One region of the Blastococcus sp. SYSU DS0539 genome, then DNA from elsewhere that is predicted to be linked to it. Evidence: predicted binding sites of a transcription regulator. Region 1 holds the regulator's gene; the other holds the start of a gene.
What was found. The regulator LexA, encoded in region 1, represses DNA repair genes until DNA is damaged. The targets are predictions, from matches to a motif close to TCGAACANNTGTTCGA.
Positions count from the first base shown of each region.

Region 2: ACI790_RS16160 (DUF222 domain-containing protein) is a predicted target of LexA. The motif match lies at 3,101-3,116, and genes of this name have one in related genera.

Region 1 is NZ_JBJHAF010000001.1:44,742-52,585, forward strand. Features, by position in the region: gene ACI790_RS00215 (ABC transporter ATP-binding protein) at 1-574, shown strand, start outside; gene ACI790_RS00220 (ABC transporter substrate-binding protein) at 643-1,734, shown strand; gene ACI790_RS00225 (ABC transporter permease) at 1,811-3,607, shown strand; gene ACI790_RS00230 (enoyl-CoA hydratase/isomerase family protein) at 3,604-4,392, shown strand; gene lexA (transcriptional repressor LexA) at 4,461-5,225, opposite strand; gene ACI790_RS00240 (LysM peptidoglycan-binding domain-containing protein) at 5,717-5,956, shown strand; gene ACI790_RS00245 (hypothetical protein) at 6,100-6,858, shown strand; gene nrdR (transcriptional regulator NrdR) at 7,253-7,774, shown strand.
Region 2 is NZ_JBJHAF010000013.1:103,356-111,199, reverse strand. Features, by position in the region: gene ACI790_RS16175 (xanthine dehydrogenase family protein molybdopterin-binding subunit) at 1-1,346, opposite strand, end outside; gene ACI790_RS16170 (FAD binding domain-containing protein) at 1,343-2,362, opposite strand; gene ACI790_RS16165 (2Fe-2S iron-sulfur cluster-binding protein) at 2,359-2,865, opposite strand; gene ACI790_RS16160 (DUF222 domain-containing protein) at 3,121-5,196, shown strand; gene ACI790_RS16155 (hypothetical protein) at 5,225-5,644, shown strand; gene ACI790_RS16150 (DNA repair helicase XPB) at 5,645-7,330, opposite strand; gene ACI790_RS16145 (helicase-associated domain-containing protein) at 7,459-7,844, opposite strand, start outside.

The DNA.
Region 1 (7,844 bases):
CACCCACGACCAGGCTGAAGCGTTGTCCCTCGCCGATCGGCTGGTCGTCATGCACTCGGGTCGCATCGTCCAGAGCGGGCCGCCCGAAGAGGTGTACAGCCGTCCACGGAATAGCTTCGTCGCCCGCGCCCTGGGCGCCACGAACGTGCTGACCGCCGTCGTGCGTGCGGCCCTCGAGGCGGACACGGTGTCGCTGCAGCTACCCACCGGCGGGACGGTGAGTGCCCATCGCCCGTCCCACCTGGCGCTGCAGGCGGGCGCGGAGGTCGCCGTCTCGGTGCGCCCGGTGGACATCCGTCTCCGGGTGGGGGAGGGGCGCTCCGGGACGGCCCGCGTCGTCGAGGCTCTCTTCTTCGGTGACCACGTGGCCTACACGCTGCAGGTGCCCGGCCAGGCCGCCCCGGTGAAGGCGACCGGACCCGGTGCCGGGCGGTTCGAGGTGGGCCAGGACGTCGCCGTCGAGATCGACGGCGCGGCGGTGGCACTGCTCGACGACGCCCCGGACGGCGGGTCCCACCATGCCGCGGCGGCGTCGCCTGCCGGCGCGGTCCCGGCCGGCCGGTCCGCGGCATGACCGCATCAGTCCACACATCTCCCGATCCCACCGATCACCCGTTCCCCCTCATCCCGGAAGAAGGCACCGTGTTCGCATCCCGCTCTCCCCGCCGTCGTCTGACCACCTGTCTCGCAGTTCCGGCGGCCGCTGTCCTCGTCGCGGCCTGCGGCAACGGATCGGAGGGCACGGCCGCTTCGGGTGGCAACTCCGGGGCTGCGGAGATCGAGGGCATCAGCCAGGAGCTGATCACCGCGGCGCAGGAAGAGGGTGGTGTGGTTCTCTACGGCGGCGGCCACACCCGGCCGGGCGTCGAACTCCTCCAGGAGAAGATGCAGGAGCTGTTCGGCATCCAGCTGACCTTCACGCGCGAGGACTCCGGCGCGGTCGCCAACTCGGTCGAGGCCGAACTGGCCAGCGGTTCGCTGAACGCCGACGTGGTGAGCCTGACCGATCCCGAGACGATGATGCAGTGGGCCGAGGACGGCGTCATCGCCGACGCGGAGGTGCCCAACGCGGACGAGATCATCGACGGGCTGGACAATCCGGAGAACCCGCAGGTGCCGTACAGCCTGGTGCCCCTCGGGTTGATGTACAACTCCGCCAACACCGACCCCGCCGACCTGCCCACGACGTGGGAGGAGCTGGCGAACGGCGACTACGGGACCATCGTCAGCGCCGATCCGGGCGCGTCCGGTACCGCACTGTCGTACTACACCACCCTCTCCGGGGAGCTCGGTGAGGGCTGGATGGAGCAGCTCGCGCAGCGTGACGTCATCGTGACCGACAGCAGCCTGGCGCTGGCGCAGCTGGTGCTGACCGGAGAGGCCGACCTGGGCATCCCGGCGATCGAATCAGCGGTCATCAGCACCGCGGCCGAGGGCGAGCCGCTGGCGATCGCTTTCATGGAGGACGGCGTGCCCACGTTCACGAGCGAGCTGGCGATGCTGGCCGAGGCACCCCACCCGAACGCGGCCAAGCTCCTGGTGCAGTACCACCTCAGTGAGGACTTCCAGACCGCGCTGACCGAGCTCGGCGGCCGCAGCGTCCTGCAGGACGGTCCTCAGCCCGCCGAGGGGGCCGACCTGTCCGACGTCACTCTCCTGCCGGCCGACCTCGAGGAGATCGCCTCCCGCGGGGACGAGGTGGTGGCCCGCTTCGCCTCGCTGTTCGGCCGATGAGGGCCGGCACCCTGATCGCCCGCGACCCCACCGAGGAGAACCACCTGTGGCGCTGACCAGTTCAGCCTCTCCCGCCGTGTCGACGACCGACACGGCGGGGGAGGGGGCGACCACCGGCCCGCCGGCCGATCGCGGCCCGAGCCGCCGGAAGGGCACCGGTTTCGAGCGGGCGATGCGGCTGGTCTGGGTCGCGGCCATCCTCGCGCTGGTCGGCTACCCGGTGGCGCAGGTGTTCGGGCAGAGCTTCGTCGCCGACGACGGTGGCCTGACCCTGGACAACTACGGTCTTCTGGCCAGCGAGCCACGGCTGATGGAAGGCGTCCTCAACTCGCTGTGGATCGCGGTCGGCACGGTGATCGGTAGCTTGCTGCTGGGCCTGCCGGTGGCCTGGCTGGCCGTGCGCACCGACATGCCGTTCCGCCGGTTCTTCCGTGGCAGCGCGGTCCTCACCTTCGCCGCCCCGAGCTTCATCGCGGCACTGGGATGGATCCTGCTGCTGGGGCCGCGCAACGGAATGCTCAACACCGCGTTGATGTCGGTCTTCGGGCTCGAGGAAGCACCGTTCGACATCTTCACGCCGTGGGGGATCATCTTCGTCCTCTCGCTGTTCCTCTATCCCTTGGTGTTCCTGCCGGTGTCGGCGGCACTGGAGGGCATCGACCCGGCCCTGGAGCAGGCCGCAGCCAGCCTGGGCGCGTCCCGTGCCCGCGTGCTGCGGACCGTCACCTTCCCAGTGATCCTGCCGTCGCTGATCGCCGGATCGATCCTGGTGTTCGTCAGCGCCGCCGTGATCTTCGGGCCGGTCGCCATCCTCGGCGCTCCGACCGGCTTCCAGACCATCCCGACGGTTCTGCTCAGCCTCATGCAGTTCCCGCCGCGGATCGAGGCCGCCGCGGTCATCTCCGTCCCGATCCTGGTGATCATCGCCGTGCTGCTGGTCCTGCAGCGCAAGCTGGTCGGCGGGAAGAAGTTCACCGTCATCGGTGGCAAGCCGGGGCGGCAGGACGTGACGCACCTGGGCGGTGCCAGCTTCCTCGCCTTGGGATTCTGCTCGCTGGTCGTGGTCCTGAGCCTCGTGCTGCCCTTCGGTGTCCTGCTGGTCACCTCATTCCGCAAGGCGCTCGGCCGGCCTCTGGGGTGGGACAACTTCACCCTCACGGGAAACTACGAGGAGGTCTTCGGCCGGCCGCTGATCGCGGCCGCGATGGGCAACAGCTTCATCCTGGCCCTCGGGGGGACGGTGCTGGCCCTCGCCGTCGCGCTCCTCGCCTCGTGGCTGGTGCACCGCACCAAGGCGCGGAGCAACGCCGTGATCGTGGGAGCCATGGCGGCGCCGCTGGCCTTCCCCGGCGCGGTGCTCGGCATCGGCCTGATCATCGCCTACGCCGGGCAGCCCTTCGGGCTGGGCGGGACGCTGACCATCCTGCTGATCGCCTACGCGGGGAGCGCGCTGCCGCTGACCTTCGCCTACGTCCACGCCGGGATGGGACAGATCGGTGCGGAGGTGGAGGAGGCATCCCGGAGCCTCGGTGCGTCCTGGGCGCGTACGTGGCGGCGGATCACGGTGCCGCTGCTCCGCCCCTCGCTGCTCGCCGCGGGCATGCTCAATTTCGTCCTGCTCTTCCGGGAGCTGGAGATGTCGGTGTTCCTCTACACCGGCGCGAATCCCACCGTGTCAACGGTGCTGTACAGCCTGGCCAGTGAGTCGCTCTACCAGCGGGTGGGGGCGCTCTCCGTGGTGGTCCTGCTCATCAACATCGTGGTGACCGTGTTCGCCATGCGGCTGCTCGACCGTCGACCCGGCCAGTCCACCCGGCGGTCCCGCCGGTCCCCGTCCGTCGCACTCAACACACCACCGGAGGAAGCAGCATGACCGAGATGAAGACAGACGTCGGCAGCGGCGTCCACCTGCGCTACGAGACCCCGCACATCGCCGTCCTCACCCTGGACAGCCCCCCGTCGAACACCTTCGGCTGGGAGAGCCGGCGTTCGTTCATGAGGGCGCTCGACATCCTGGACGCCGACGAGAACGTCCGGTGCCTGGTGATCACCGGTGAGGGCCGGGCTTTCACCGCGGGAGCGCACCTGGGCGAGGAGCAGTCCATCAGCGACGAGCGGCTCAAGGACTACCTCGCCGAGTTCAGCCGGGTGCTCAACGGCGTGCAGAACTTCCGCGCACCCGTCGTCGCCGCGATCAACGGAGCAACCATCGGCGGTGGCCTGGAGTTCGCCCTGTGCTGCGACATCCGGATTGCCTCTACCGATGCCTTCTTCGTCGCGGCGGGTGTAAATGTCGGCCTCATCGTCAGCTTCTGGCGGTTGCCCCGGGTCATCGGCCTGGGCCCGGCCAAGGAGATCCTGCTCACCGGTGCCCGGTACACCGCCGAGCAGGCCCTCAACTGGGGTCTGGTCACCGAGGTCCACGAGCCGGCGGACCTGATGCCCGCGGCCCTGGCGAAGGCGCAGCGGATCGCGACCCGTGCACCGCTGTCGGTCGAGGTCACGAAGGAGGCTGTGAACGGGGCCTTCGAGATGGACTTCCGCGAGGGGCAGGCGCTGCAGACCAAGCGGTTCCTGGAGATGTTCCGGACCGAGGACCACCAGGAAGCGCTGCGGGCGTTCTTCGAGAAGCGCGACGGCGACTACCGGCGCCGCTGACCGAGGCCCGGACGACCACGGCGGGCCCGTCCTCTTCGGAGGACCGGCCCGCCGTGATCATCGCGTTGTCAGACCCGGCGCAGCACCGAGACGACCCGGCCGAGGATCGTGGCCTCGTCGCCGGGGATGGGCTCGTACGCGGGGTTGTGCGGCAGCAGCCACACGTGCCCGTCGCGGCGCTTGTAGGTCTTCACGGTCGCCTCGCCGTCGATCATCGCGGCCACGATCTCGCCGTTCTCGGCGGTCGGCTGCTGCCGGACGACGACCCAGTCGCCGTCGCAGATGGCCGCCTCGACCATCGAGTCACCGGCGACCTTGAGCATGAACACGGTGCCCTCGCCGACGAGTTCGCGGGGGAGCGGGAAGACGTCCTCCACCGCCTGCTCGGCGAGCACGGGACCACCGGCGGCGATCCGGCCGACGAGGGGGACGTAGGTGGGCGCGGAGGCCTGCTCGCCCTCGCGGACCACCGGGGGCTCGACGGCTGCGGCGCCGCGGCCGGCGTCGCCGGGCAGCCGGACGTCGAGCGCGCGCGGCCGGTTGGGGTCGCGGCGGAGCCAGCCCTTCTTCTGCAGGACCGACAGCTGGTGGGCGACCGAGGACGCCGACGACAGGCCGACCGCCTCGCCGATCTCGCGGACCGACGGCGGGTAACCGCGCCGGTCGATCGAGTCGCGGATGACCTCCAGCACCCGGCGCTGCCGCTGGGTCAGGCCGTCACCGTCGGCCGTCCGGTCCGGGAAGGTGCGGACCGACGCCGAGGCGTCGGCCGTGTCCGGGGCGGCGCCCCGGGTCCCGCGTCGGCCGCCGGACGTCCCGCTCGACTCCGTCACGTCTCCTCCTCGCCGGCTGCCCGCGCAGCTGGTCAGCCCTGGTCGTCGCAGCGACCGTAGCGCCGATCGCCGGCCAGTTCAAACAGGCGTTCGAAAGTTGCCGTGTCGCGCCGCTCGTGTCGGACCCATGGGGTAGACATCGGACAAGCGTTCGAATCGAACACACGTTCGGGCCGGGGTGGGTCCGGCCAGGTGAGGGGCGGGAGACGATGGGCAGCAATGCGGCGGTGTCGGTGCGCGGGGGGATGTCGGGCGCGGCGGAGGAGCGGGTTCGGGAGCGGCCGGTGCGGCACCTCCGCGTCCTCCCGCCTGCCCCGCGCGCCTACGCGGTCGTCGCCCCGCCCCGCGGTGGATCGGCGGAACCGGCGGCCCGGTCGGCCGTGGACCGGCGGGGTGCAGGAGCCCGTCGGGGTGCCGGGGAGTGGCCGGCCGAGCCTGGGCTGCCTCCGCTGCGGCTCACCGCGCGCGGCCGGCGGCTCGTGGTGGTCCTCGTGCTGCTGCTCGCCCTGGGCGTGGTCTCGCTGGCGGGTGCGGTGCTGGGGGGCGGCGGGGACGGGCTGGAGCTGATGGGCACCACGAGCGTCGTCGTCGAGCCGGGTGACACGCTGTGGTCCATCGCGAGCGCGGCGGCCGAGGGGCGGGACGTGCGGGAGGTCGTCGACGGCATCCAGGAGCTGAACGACGTGCGCGATTCGGCCATCGTGCCGGGGCAGCTGCTCCACCTGCCCTGATCCGCTCGCCGGCGCCTCCATCGCGGCGCCCCCGACGTGGCGTCCGCCACGGCGAGAGTTTCATAACCCGCCCCGACGACTTCGTCAACCCTCTGTGCTGGCACGTTCACGTTGCGTGCTGATCACCCGCTTACGGTCTGCCTGTGTCGAGTGTCATGGAGAACCGCGCCGCGGTGTTCGCCGGTCAGTCCCAGGCCGTCGAGGTCTACCAGGCGGGCGCCTGGTGGGCGGGTGAGCTGCTGGGCTGGCGGCATGACGACGCGGGGGCGTGCCAGGTGTGGGTGCGCGTCGTCGTCGGTGGGGTCGAGGAGACGGCGTGGACCGAGCTCTCCACCCTGCGGCTGCCCGAGCCGCACACCGCCACACCGGAGGTCGCCGTCGTGGCGGCGCCCCGCGTGACGCAGGACCCGGCTGTCGCTCAGGCGGTGTCCGCGCTGCACGGCGGTCGGCCCGCCGGCGCCGGCACGACCGCCAGCCTCCCGCTGGTCCGGGACCACCGCGAGCGGTCGAACCCGGCCCGCGGCGGTGGGCGTCGTCGTGCGCCCGAGGACAGCGACGTGCAGGCGGACCCGGCGGCGTCGGTCCCGGCGCCGCCGCCCGGGCGGCACCGTGCGCCCGCTCCCGAGGGCCTGGCCGGTCGCCACCGGGCAGCCGACACCGGCCTGATCCCGGTCGTTCCCGCGGAGAGCGGTGCCGACGTGCCGGCCGCCGCGCGGGACGACCACCCCCGGACCGTGGCGTGGTCGGTGCCGCCGGCCCGCAGTGTGCACCCGGTCGTGGCGGCGCCCGGGGGGCGCGGCTGGACCCCGCCCGCCGACATCGAGGCCGATCTGCTCACCCGGCCGATGCGGCTGAGCGACCAGATCCCGCACTCCCGCCGCCCGCGGGTCGACGCGCGCTGAGCGGCGCCTGACCGTGGCACGCCCCTCGTCGGCATCGGACGTCCGGAGGAGTCCGGCGTCGTGGTGCGTCGGGAGCCCCGTCCGCGGCCTGCCGGCCGGGCCGGCGGGCCGCGGCCCGGGGTGCCGTCCGCGCGTCGGCCCGGCGTGTCGTGTGACTGGTGGGGTCCGGTGTTCCGCGTGCGCACGGCAGTGTCGGGGCGGAACACGCCGAGGGAACGATCACTTGCACATCTTGGGTGGGCCGTCCTAGGGTTCCCCTACATCTAGTAGTTACAGAGCTGTAAGCCCGTCCACAGGCTGGTCCCTAGGTTCTCCCCGGCGCATCCACCGGATGTCCCCAGGAGGGTCCACAGCCGGCCGGTGGCGGGTCGCAGAGGGAAGGGGGTGAACCACCGTGCGCTGCCCGTTCTGCCACAACGCCGACAGCCGGGTGATCGACTCGCGCGAGGCCGACGAGGGCGCCACCACCCGGCGTCGCCGGTCCTGCCCCGCGTGCGGGCGGCGGTTCACCACCGTCGAGGAGGCGGTGCTCGCCGTCGTCAAGCGCAACGGCGTCAGCGAGCCCTTCAACCGCACCAAGGTGGTCGCCGGCGTCCGGCGGGCCTGCCAAGGCCGCCCGGTCGACGAGGACCAGCTCAAGCTCCTCGCGCAGCAGGTGGAGGACGCCATCCGCGCCAGCGGCGCGGCAGAGGTGCCGAGCAACGAGGTCGGCCTGGCCATCCTCGGTCCGCTGCGCGAGCTCGACGAGGTCGCCTACCTCCGGTTCGCCAGCGTCTACCGCTCATTCACCTCGGTGGCCGACTTCGAGCGCGAGATCGCCGAGCTCAGGGCCCGCCAATCCGCCTCGCCGACCGACGAGCCCGCCCCACCCACGCCCCGCGCATCCGTCCCGTCCGGCACCGTCGCCGGCACCTGAGAACTGTCAGTGCCATCCGATAGACAGCAGTTCGAGCAGCTACCGATCGCGGCTCTTCCCCAGCCCCCGA
Region 2 (7,844 bases), on a different contig from region 1:
TACCGCAGGTTCGCCGTCGACGTGGCCTGGCGCATCGTCGGGTAGACCGACGAGGCGACCCCGTACCCGACCAGCCAGTCGCCCTGCCGGTGCCCGCCCGGTCCGCGACGGTCCCAGCCGAACCGGTCGGCGCCCTCGCGCAGGCAGCGCACCAGGTTGCGACTGGACCAGGGCTTCTTCGTCTCCGGGTCCACCTCCGGCTCGTTGCGGATCCGCAGCTCGACCGGGTCGATGCCCAGCTCCTCGGCGAGCTCGTCCATCGCGACCTCGGGACCGAACATGCCCGGGCACTCGCCCGGGGCGCGGAACCACGAGGGCACCGGGACGTCGAGGCCCGCCAGCCGGTGCGTGCTGCGTCGGTTGGGGGAGGCGTACATCATCCGCGTGGGAACGCCGGTCTGCTCCGCGTACTCCTTGATCCGCGAGGTCTGCTCCACCACGTCGATCGCGATCGCCTGGAGCCGGCCCCGCCGGTCGGCGGCCAGCTGCATCGTCTGGATCGTCGGCGTGCGGTAGCCGGCCAGGAAGAACATCTGCTGCCGGGTGAGCGCCAGTTTCACCGGCCGGCCGGGGAGCGCCCGGGCGGCGAGCGCGGCGAGCATGACGTTCGCGTGCGGCCGCCCCTTGGAGCCGAAGCCGCCGCCGACGTACGGGCAGACCACCCGCACCTGCTCCTGGTCCAGGCCGAAGACCTCGCAGACCGCGGCGCGGTCGGGGTGCACGCCCTGGGTGGAGTCCCACAGGGTCAGGAACTGCGCGTCCGCGTCCCAGAGCGCCGTCGTCGCGTGCGGCTCGAGCGGGTTGTTGTGGTACATCGCGGTGGAGTAGGTGCGCTCCAGCGTCACCTCCGCGGTGGCCATCGCGGCGGCGACGTCGCCCTCGGCGGTGTCGGTCTCGTGCCCGGCGTTGACCTTCTCCGGCGCGTACAGGTCGTCCCGGTCGATCGCCAGCGCCGAGTCGTGCGGCTGCTCGGCATAGGTGACGACGATCGAGTCGGCGGCCTGCCGGGCGACCTCCGACGTCTCGGCGATCACCACGCCGACCAGCTGCCCGCGGAAGGCGACCTCGTCGCTCTGCAGGACGGCGTACTCGGCGTCCTCGGTGCTCGCCAGCCGCTCGGCGTCGAACGGGGTGAGGACCCGCAGCACGCCGTCCAGCGCCTCGGCCGCCGCGGTGTCCACGGCGGTCACCCGTCCGCGGGCGATCGTGGCCTGCACCGGGTGGCAGTAGGCGGGGTCGTCCACCGGCGTCTCGTAGGCGTAGGTGGCGGTGCCCCGGACCTTCGGCTCGCCGTCCCGGCGGACCAGGTCCTGGCCGATGGCGCGCGGCTCCAGCAGGTCGGTCATGACTGCTCCTCCGGGACGAGGCCGCGCAGGGTCGCGGCCACGGTGCGGGCGACGAGCGGGATCTTGAAGCCGTTGCCGCCCTCCACCCCGGGCTGCGGCTGGGCGGCCGCCAGTTCGGCGTCCATCGCGGCGCGCACGGCGTGCTCGGTCAGCGGGCCGCCACGCAGGATCTCCTCGGCGCGGGTGGCCCGCCACGGCTTGTGCGCCACCCCGCCCAGGGCGATCCGGACGTCGCCGTCGCCGGTGACGACGGCGGCGACCGACACCAGCGCGAAGGCGTAGGAGGCCCGGTCGCGCACCTTGCGGTAGGCCGACCGGGCGCCGATCGGCAGCGGGGGGAGGTCGATCGCGGTGACGAGCTCGCCGTGCTCGAGCACCGTGTCCCGGGAGGGGTCGTCGCCGGGTAGCCGGTGCAGGTCGACGAACGGGACGGTGCGCACGCCGGCCGGGCCGAGGGTGTGCACCTGCGCGTCGAGTGCGGCCAGGGCGACGGCCATGTCGGAGGGGTGCGTGGCGATGCACGTCTCCGGCGCGGTCGGGTCCGGCAGCGCGCCCGGCGTCCCGAGGATCGCGTGGTACCGGACGTAGCCGCCGACGGCGGAGCAGCCGCTGCCGGGCTCCCGCTTGTTGCACGGCGTCGTGACGTCCTGGAAGTACGGGCAGCGGGTGCGCTGCAGCGGGTTGCCGCCGGTGGTGGCCATGTTCCGCAGCTGGCCGGTCGCCCCGGCCAGCAGCGCCTGGGCGAGCACCGGGTAGCGCTCCCGGACGCGGCGATCGGCGGCGACCTCGCTGTTGGTGCTCGCGGCCCCCAGGCGCAGCCCGTCGTCGTCGAGGTCGGTGATCTCGCGGGAGGTGAGCGTGCGGACGTCGACGACCAGGTCCGGGCGGGCGACGCCGAGCCGCAGGTGGTCGACGAGGTTGGTGCCGCCGGCGAGGAAGACGGCGTTCGGCTCGGCGGCGACGTCCCGGACGGCCTCGGCGACGTCGCCGGGCCTCGCGAAGGCGAAGGGCTTCATGCGCCGGCCGCTTCCTGCACCGCGGGCGTGATGTTCACGTAGGCGGCGCAGCGGCAGAGGTTGCCGCTCATCCGTTCGGCGACCTCGTCGTGGGTCATCTCCGGATCGGCGATGAGGTTCTCGGTGACGTGGCTGGGCCAGCCGCGCTCGAACTCGTCGATCACCCCGACGGCGGAGCAGACCTGGCCGGGGGTGCAGTAGCCGCACTGGAAGGCGTCCCGCTCGAGGAACGCCCGCTGCACCGGGTGCAGCTCGCCGTCGCGCGCCAGGCCGTCGGCCGTGGTGATCTCGGCCCCGTCGTGCGCGACCGCGAGCGCGAGGCAGGAGAGCGCCCGCTGCCCGTCGAGCAGGATCGTGCAGGCCCCGCACTGGCCGTGGTCGCAGCCCTTCTTCGGGCTCGCGTTGCCGAGCCGCTCGCGCAGCGCGTCGAGCAGGGAGGTGCGGGTGTCGACGGTCAGCCGGCGGGTCTCGCCGTCGACCCGCAGGGTGATGTCCGCGTCCATGGCCCGCCGGTGCCCCTCCCGGTCGGCGTGGCAAACCCGGTGCAGGCGGCAACCGGGCCGCCGGGTCGGCCCCCGGCTGAGCCGGCTGCCGGTGGCGGGGCGCCGCGGCTGGACGGAGACCGGTCACCGTCCCGATGCCCGGCAGCTCACCCCTGACGACCGGCGCGACGAGGTGCACATGGAGGTGGTCTGGCGGGCGTCCGCTCCCGAGCAGGCGCCCGGAAAGTGTCGGTGGTCGAACATACGATCGATCACGTGAAGGACGCCGGGACGACGACCAGCGCACCGCCGGGTGCGCCGGCTGTCGGCTGGGCGACCGGGCCGCTCGGCGCGGTGCAGGCCGCCGACCGGGAGATCGCCCGGCAGACCGCGCTGCGCGCCCGGGCGGTCGCCGAGTTCGCCGCGGCCCGCCCGGTGTCCCGGGACCGGCCGCCGGGCGAGCCGGGCGCCATGAGCGCCGATCGCCGTGCCTCCCGGCCCGAGGTGCTCGCCGACGTCAGCGAGTGGGCCACCCAGGAACTGGCCGTCGCCCTGTCCCGCACCTCGCAGTCGGCCGAGGCGCTGCTCATCCGGTCGTTGACGCTCGTGCACCGGCTGCCCGGGACGCTGGCGGCCCTCGAGTCGGGCGCGCTGCACGACGGGCACCTCTGGCCGATGCTCGGCACCGTCGCGCCGATCGCGGACCCGAAAGTCCGCGCCGAGGTGGAGGCCGAGCTGCTCGCCTGGGCCGCGCGGCGGGCCACCACCACCCCGGCGCAACTGGGTGACAAGGCGCGGCGCGTGGTCCTTCGGCGCGATGCGCGCGACGCTGCAGGCCGGCTGGCCCGGGCGCTGCGCCGGCGTGGGATATCGGTCCGGCCGGAGGGTACCGACGGGATGGCCGTGCTGAGCGCGCTGCTCACCGTGCCGGAGGCCCAGGCGCTGCTCGACGCGCTCGGCCGGTACGCCGACGAGCTCGACAGCGGGCCGGACGACCGGCGCACCCGCGGCCAGAAGATGGCCGACTGCCTGCTCGACCTCGTGCTGCGGCCTGGCGAGCACGCACTGCCGCCGGTGACCGCGCAGCTGACCGTGGTCGCCGGGGTGTGCACCCTGCTGGGCGGCGACGAGCCGGGCGAGATCGGCGGCCAGGCAGTCCCTGCCGAGCTCGTGCGGGCGCTGGCCCGCGCCCTGGGCCTGCTCCCCGATGCCACTCCGGTCGATCCGCCCGCGGGCACCGGACCGGACCCCGACCCCACGCCGGCCACCGCGCCACCGGCCCTGTTCCCCACGCCGGCCACCGCGCCACCGGCCCTGTTCCCCACGCCGGCCACCGCACCACCGGCCCTGTTCCCCACGCCGGCCACCGCACCACCGGCCCGGTACCCCACCGAGGACGAGGCGCTGGCCGACTGGTGGGCGGCCACCGAGGCGCTCGTCCTCCAGGAGTGGGGCGGACAACCCGACCCGCCACAGGAGGAGATGGAACGCCACTGGGCCGAAGGAGCCCGCTGGGCGGGCATGCCCACAGCCATCGATCTCGGCATGCTCGGCCCACCCTCCGCCGAACCCCCAGCCGCTGGATGCGCACGCGACGACGGCACCACGGCGCAGGATCCACCGGCCACCGGTACGTGGGCGGCGGCCGATCGTGCCGTCGACGTCGCAGGTCTGGCGCTGCTCGACCTGGAGCGCGCCGTGGGGCGGGCGCAGAGCGCGGTGACGGCCGCGCGGCTCGACGATGCCGACGACGAGGAGGCGTGGCGGACCGGCCCCGAAGGCCGGACGTCTGCGGCACCCGATGCGATCGCTGCCCTGGCTGCTGCGGCCCGGGAGCAGCGCGCGGCCCTGGCCGACCTGCTGCACCGCACCGGCGGTGGCGGCCTCGCCGACCGGCCGCGCATCGCCGTGGTCGACGAGCTCACCGGCGCCCTGCTGGCGCTCACCGATGCGCCGGAGCTCCGCCGGCTGGCCGTCTGCGAGGACACCGCCTGCCGCCGCGACCCGGCCCACTGCGACCACGACCTGAGCGGCCGGCCCGGGCTCGGGCCACCGCCACCCACCGACGGCTACCGGCCGAGCGCCGCGCTCGATCGCCACCTCCGCGCCCGCGACCGGCGCTGCCGCTTCCCCGGCTGCCGCCGGCCGGTCCCGCGCGGCGGCGAGCTCGACCACGACCGCCCGTACCCCGACGGACCCACCGCCGCGACCAACCTGGTCGGCTACTGCACGTCGCACCACCGCGGCAAGCACCAGGCACCCGGGTGGCAGCACGAGCTGGCGCCCGACGGCACCCTCACGGTGACCACCCCGAGCGGCCTGCTGGCGTGCACCTCGCCGCCGCCCTACTAGGGCGCCGACGGCACTGCGGTGCGGCCGCATGACGCGCTTCGTGATCGACGCACCCACGCTGCTGCACCTGGTGGCCGAGGGCGTCGCCGTCGCGCCCGGCCACCAGCTGGTCGCGCCGCAGGTGCTGCGCTCGCAGGCGCTCGACCTGCTGTTCGCCGCCGTTCGCCGGGGAGAACTGACCGAGCGCGAGTCCCTGGCGCGGCACGACGCGATGACCCGCGTGGAGATCCGCTCGCTCGGCGACCGCGTCAGCCGTCAGGTCGCCCGGGCTATCGCCCGCGAGCACGACGTGGAGTCGACGACCGACGCCGAGTACCTGGCCGTCACCCGGCTGCAGCCGACGTCTTCGTCTCCGTGGACCCGGCCGCGCGGGCGCGAGCGGAGGGCATCGTCCCGGTGGAACGGCCGACCGGTTGCCGGCGCCGTGATCCGGTCGGCGGCGCCGTGATCAGTCGGCCGGCTCGTCCACCCAGTCGGGGCCGTTGACCTCGCCGGGGCCGGCCAGGTCGGCGGCGTCGACGATCGTGTACGCGTAGCCCTGCTCGGCGAGGAACCGCTGCCGGTGCGCGGCGTACTCGCTGTCGAGGGTGTCGCGGCTGACCACCGTGTAGAAGTGGGCCTGCCGGCCGTCGGCCTTCGGGCGCAGCACCCGGCCCAGCCGCTGGGCCTCCTCCTGGCGCGAGCCGAACGTCCCGGACACCTGCACCGCGACCGCGGCCTCGGGCAGGTCGATGGAGAAGTTCGCGACCTTCGAGACGACGAGCGTCTTGATCTCGCCGATGCGGAACGCCTGGAACAGCCGCTCCCGCTCCTTGTTCGTCGTCGATCCCTGGATGACCGGGGCGTCGAGCGCGGCGCCGAGCTCCTCGAGCTGGTCGAGGTAGGCGCCGATGACCAGCTTCTGCTCCTCGGGGTGGCGCTCCAGCACCCGCCGGATCACCGGCAGCTTCGACTGCGCGGTGGCCGCGATCCGGTACCGCTCCTCGGGCTCGGCGACGGCGTAGGTCATCCGCTCCTCGTCGTCGAGCGACACCCGCACCTCGATGCACTCGGCCGGCGCGATGTAGCCCTGCGCCTCGATGTCGCGCCACGGGGCGTCGTACCGCTTCGGGCCGATGAGCGAGAAGACGTCGTCCTCGCGCCCGTCCTCGCGCACCAGCGTGGCGGTGAGGCCGAGCCGGCGGCGGGACTGCAGGTCGGCGGTCAGCCGGAAGATCGGCGCCGGCAGCAGGTGCACCTCGTCGTAGACGATCAGGCCCCAGTCCTGTGCGTCGAACAGGTCCAGGTGCCGGTACTCGCCCTTTCGGCGGGTGGTGATCACCTGGTAGGTCGCGATGGTGACCGGGCGGATCTCCTTGCGCTCTCCGGAGTACTCGCCGATCTCGTCCTCGGTCAGGGAGGTGCGGGCGATCAGCTCGCGCTTCCACTGCCGCCCGGCGACGGTGTTGGTCACCAGGATCAGCGTGGTGGCCTTCGCCTCGGCCATCGCGGCGGCACCGACCAGCGTCTTGCCCGCGCCGCAGGGCAGCACGACGACGCCCGAGCCGCCGGCCCAGAACCCCTCGACGGCCTCCTGCTGGTAGTCGCGCAGGTGCCAGTCGGCCTGATCGAGCTCGATCGGGTGCGCCTGGCCGTCGACGTAGCCGGCGAGGTCCTCGGCCGGCCAGCCGATCTTGAGCAGCGCCTGCTTGAGCCGCCCGCGCTCCGACGGGTGCACGACGACGCTGTCGGGGTCGATCCGCGCGCCGAGCATCGGGGCGACCCGCTTGGAGCGGATGACCTCCTCCAGCACGGCGCGGTCGGTGGTCGTGAGCACGAGCCCGTGCACCGGGTTGTTGGCCAGCGTCAGCCGCCCGAACCGGTCCATGGTGTCGGCGACGTCGACCAGCAGCGCGTGCGGCACCGGGTAGCGGGAGAACCGCACCAGGGCGTCGACGACCTGCTCGGCGTCGTGCCCCGCGGCCCGGGCGTTCCACAGCGCGAGCGGCGTCACCCGGTAGGTGTGCACGTGCTCCGGCGAGCGCTCCAGCTCCGCGAACGGGGCGATCGCCGCCCGGCAGTCACGGGCCAGCGGGTGGTCGACCTCGAGCAGCAGGGTCTTGTCCGACTGGACGATCAGCGGGCCGTCGCTCAACGCGGGGACTCCTCCGGGGTTCGGGACGACGACGCGAACGGATCGCGCCGGACTGCTCACGGTAACGCCGGAGGGCGACAGCCCCTTCCGGGCCGGCGGTGTGCGCCGTCCCTCAGCGGGCCGGCCGGTCAGCCCGCGTCGTCGGGTTCCACCAGGGCGACCGAGGTGATCCGGTGCACGGCGAAGGTCCGGTTCTCCCCGCGCCGCTCGTCGTAGCCGGAGAGGAAACCCCCGGCCAGCGACACCGGCTGCACCACCCGCTGGCTCCCGCTGCCCTGGGCGTCGACGTAGCCGAGCCACACCGGCACCCCCTCGCGGAGCGCCCGGGAGAGCAGTTCGAGCGTCGACGCCGTCGTCACGCCGGGCACCTGGCGCACCGCCTCGCCGCGGCGGGCGGCCAGCGCGGCGTCACCGGCGCGGATCTCTCGGACCGTCGCGTCCAGGTCGTCGGCCGAGAGCGGCCGCGGCGCCGGGTGCGACTCGCTGCCGGTCCGGCGACCGGCGGCCCGGGGCC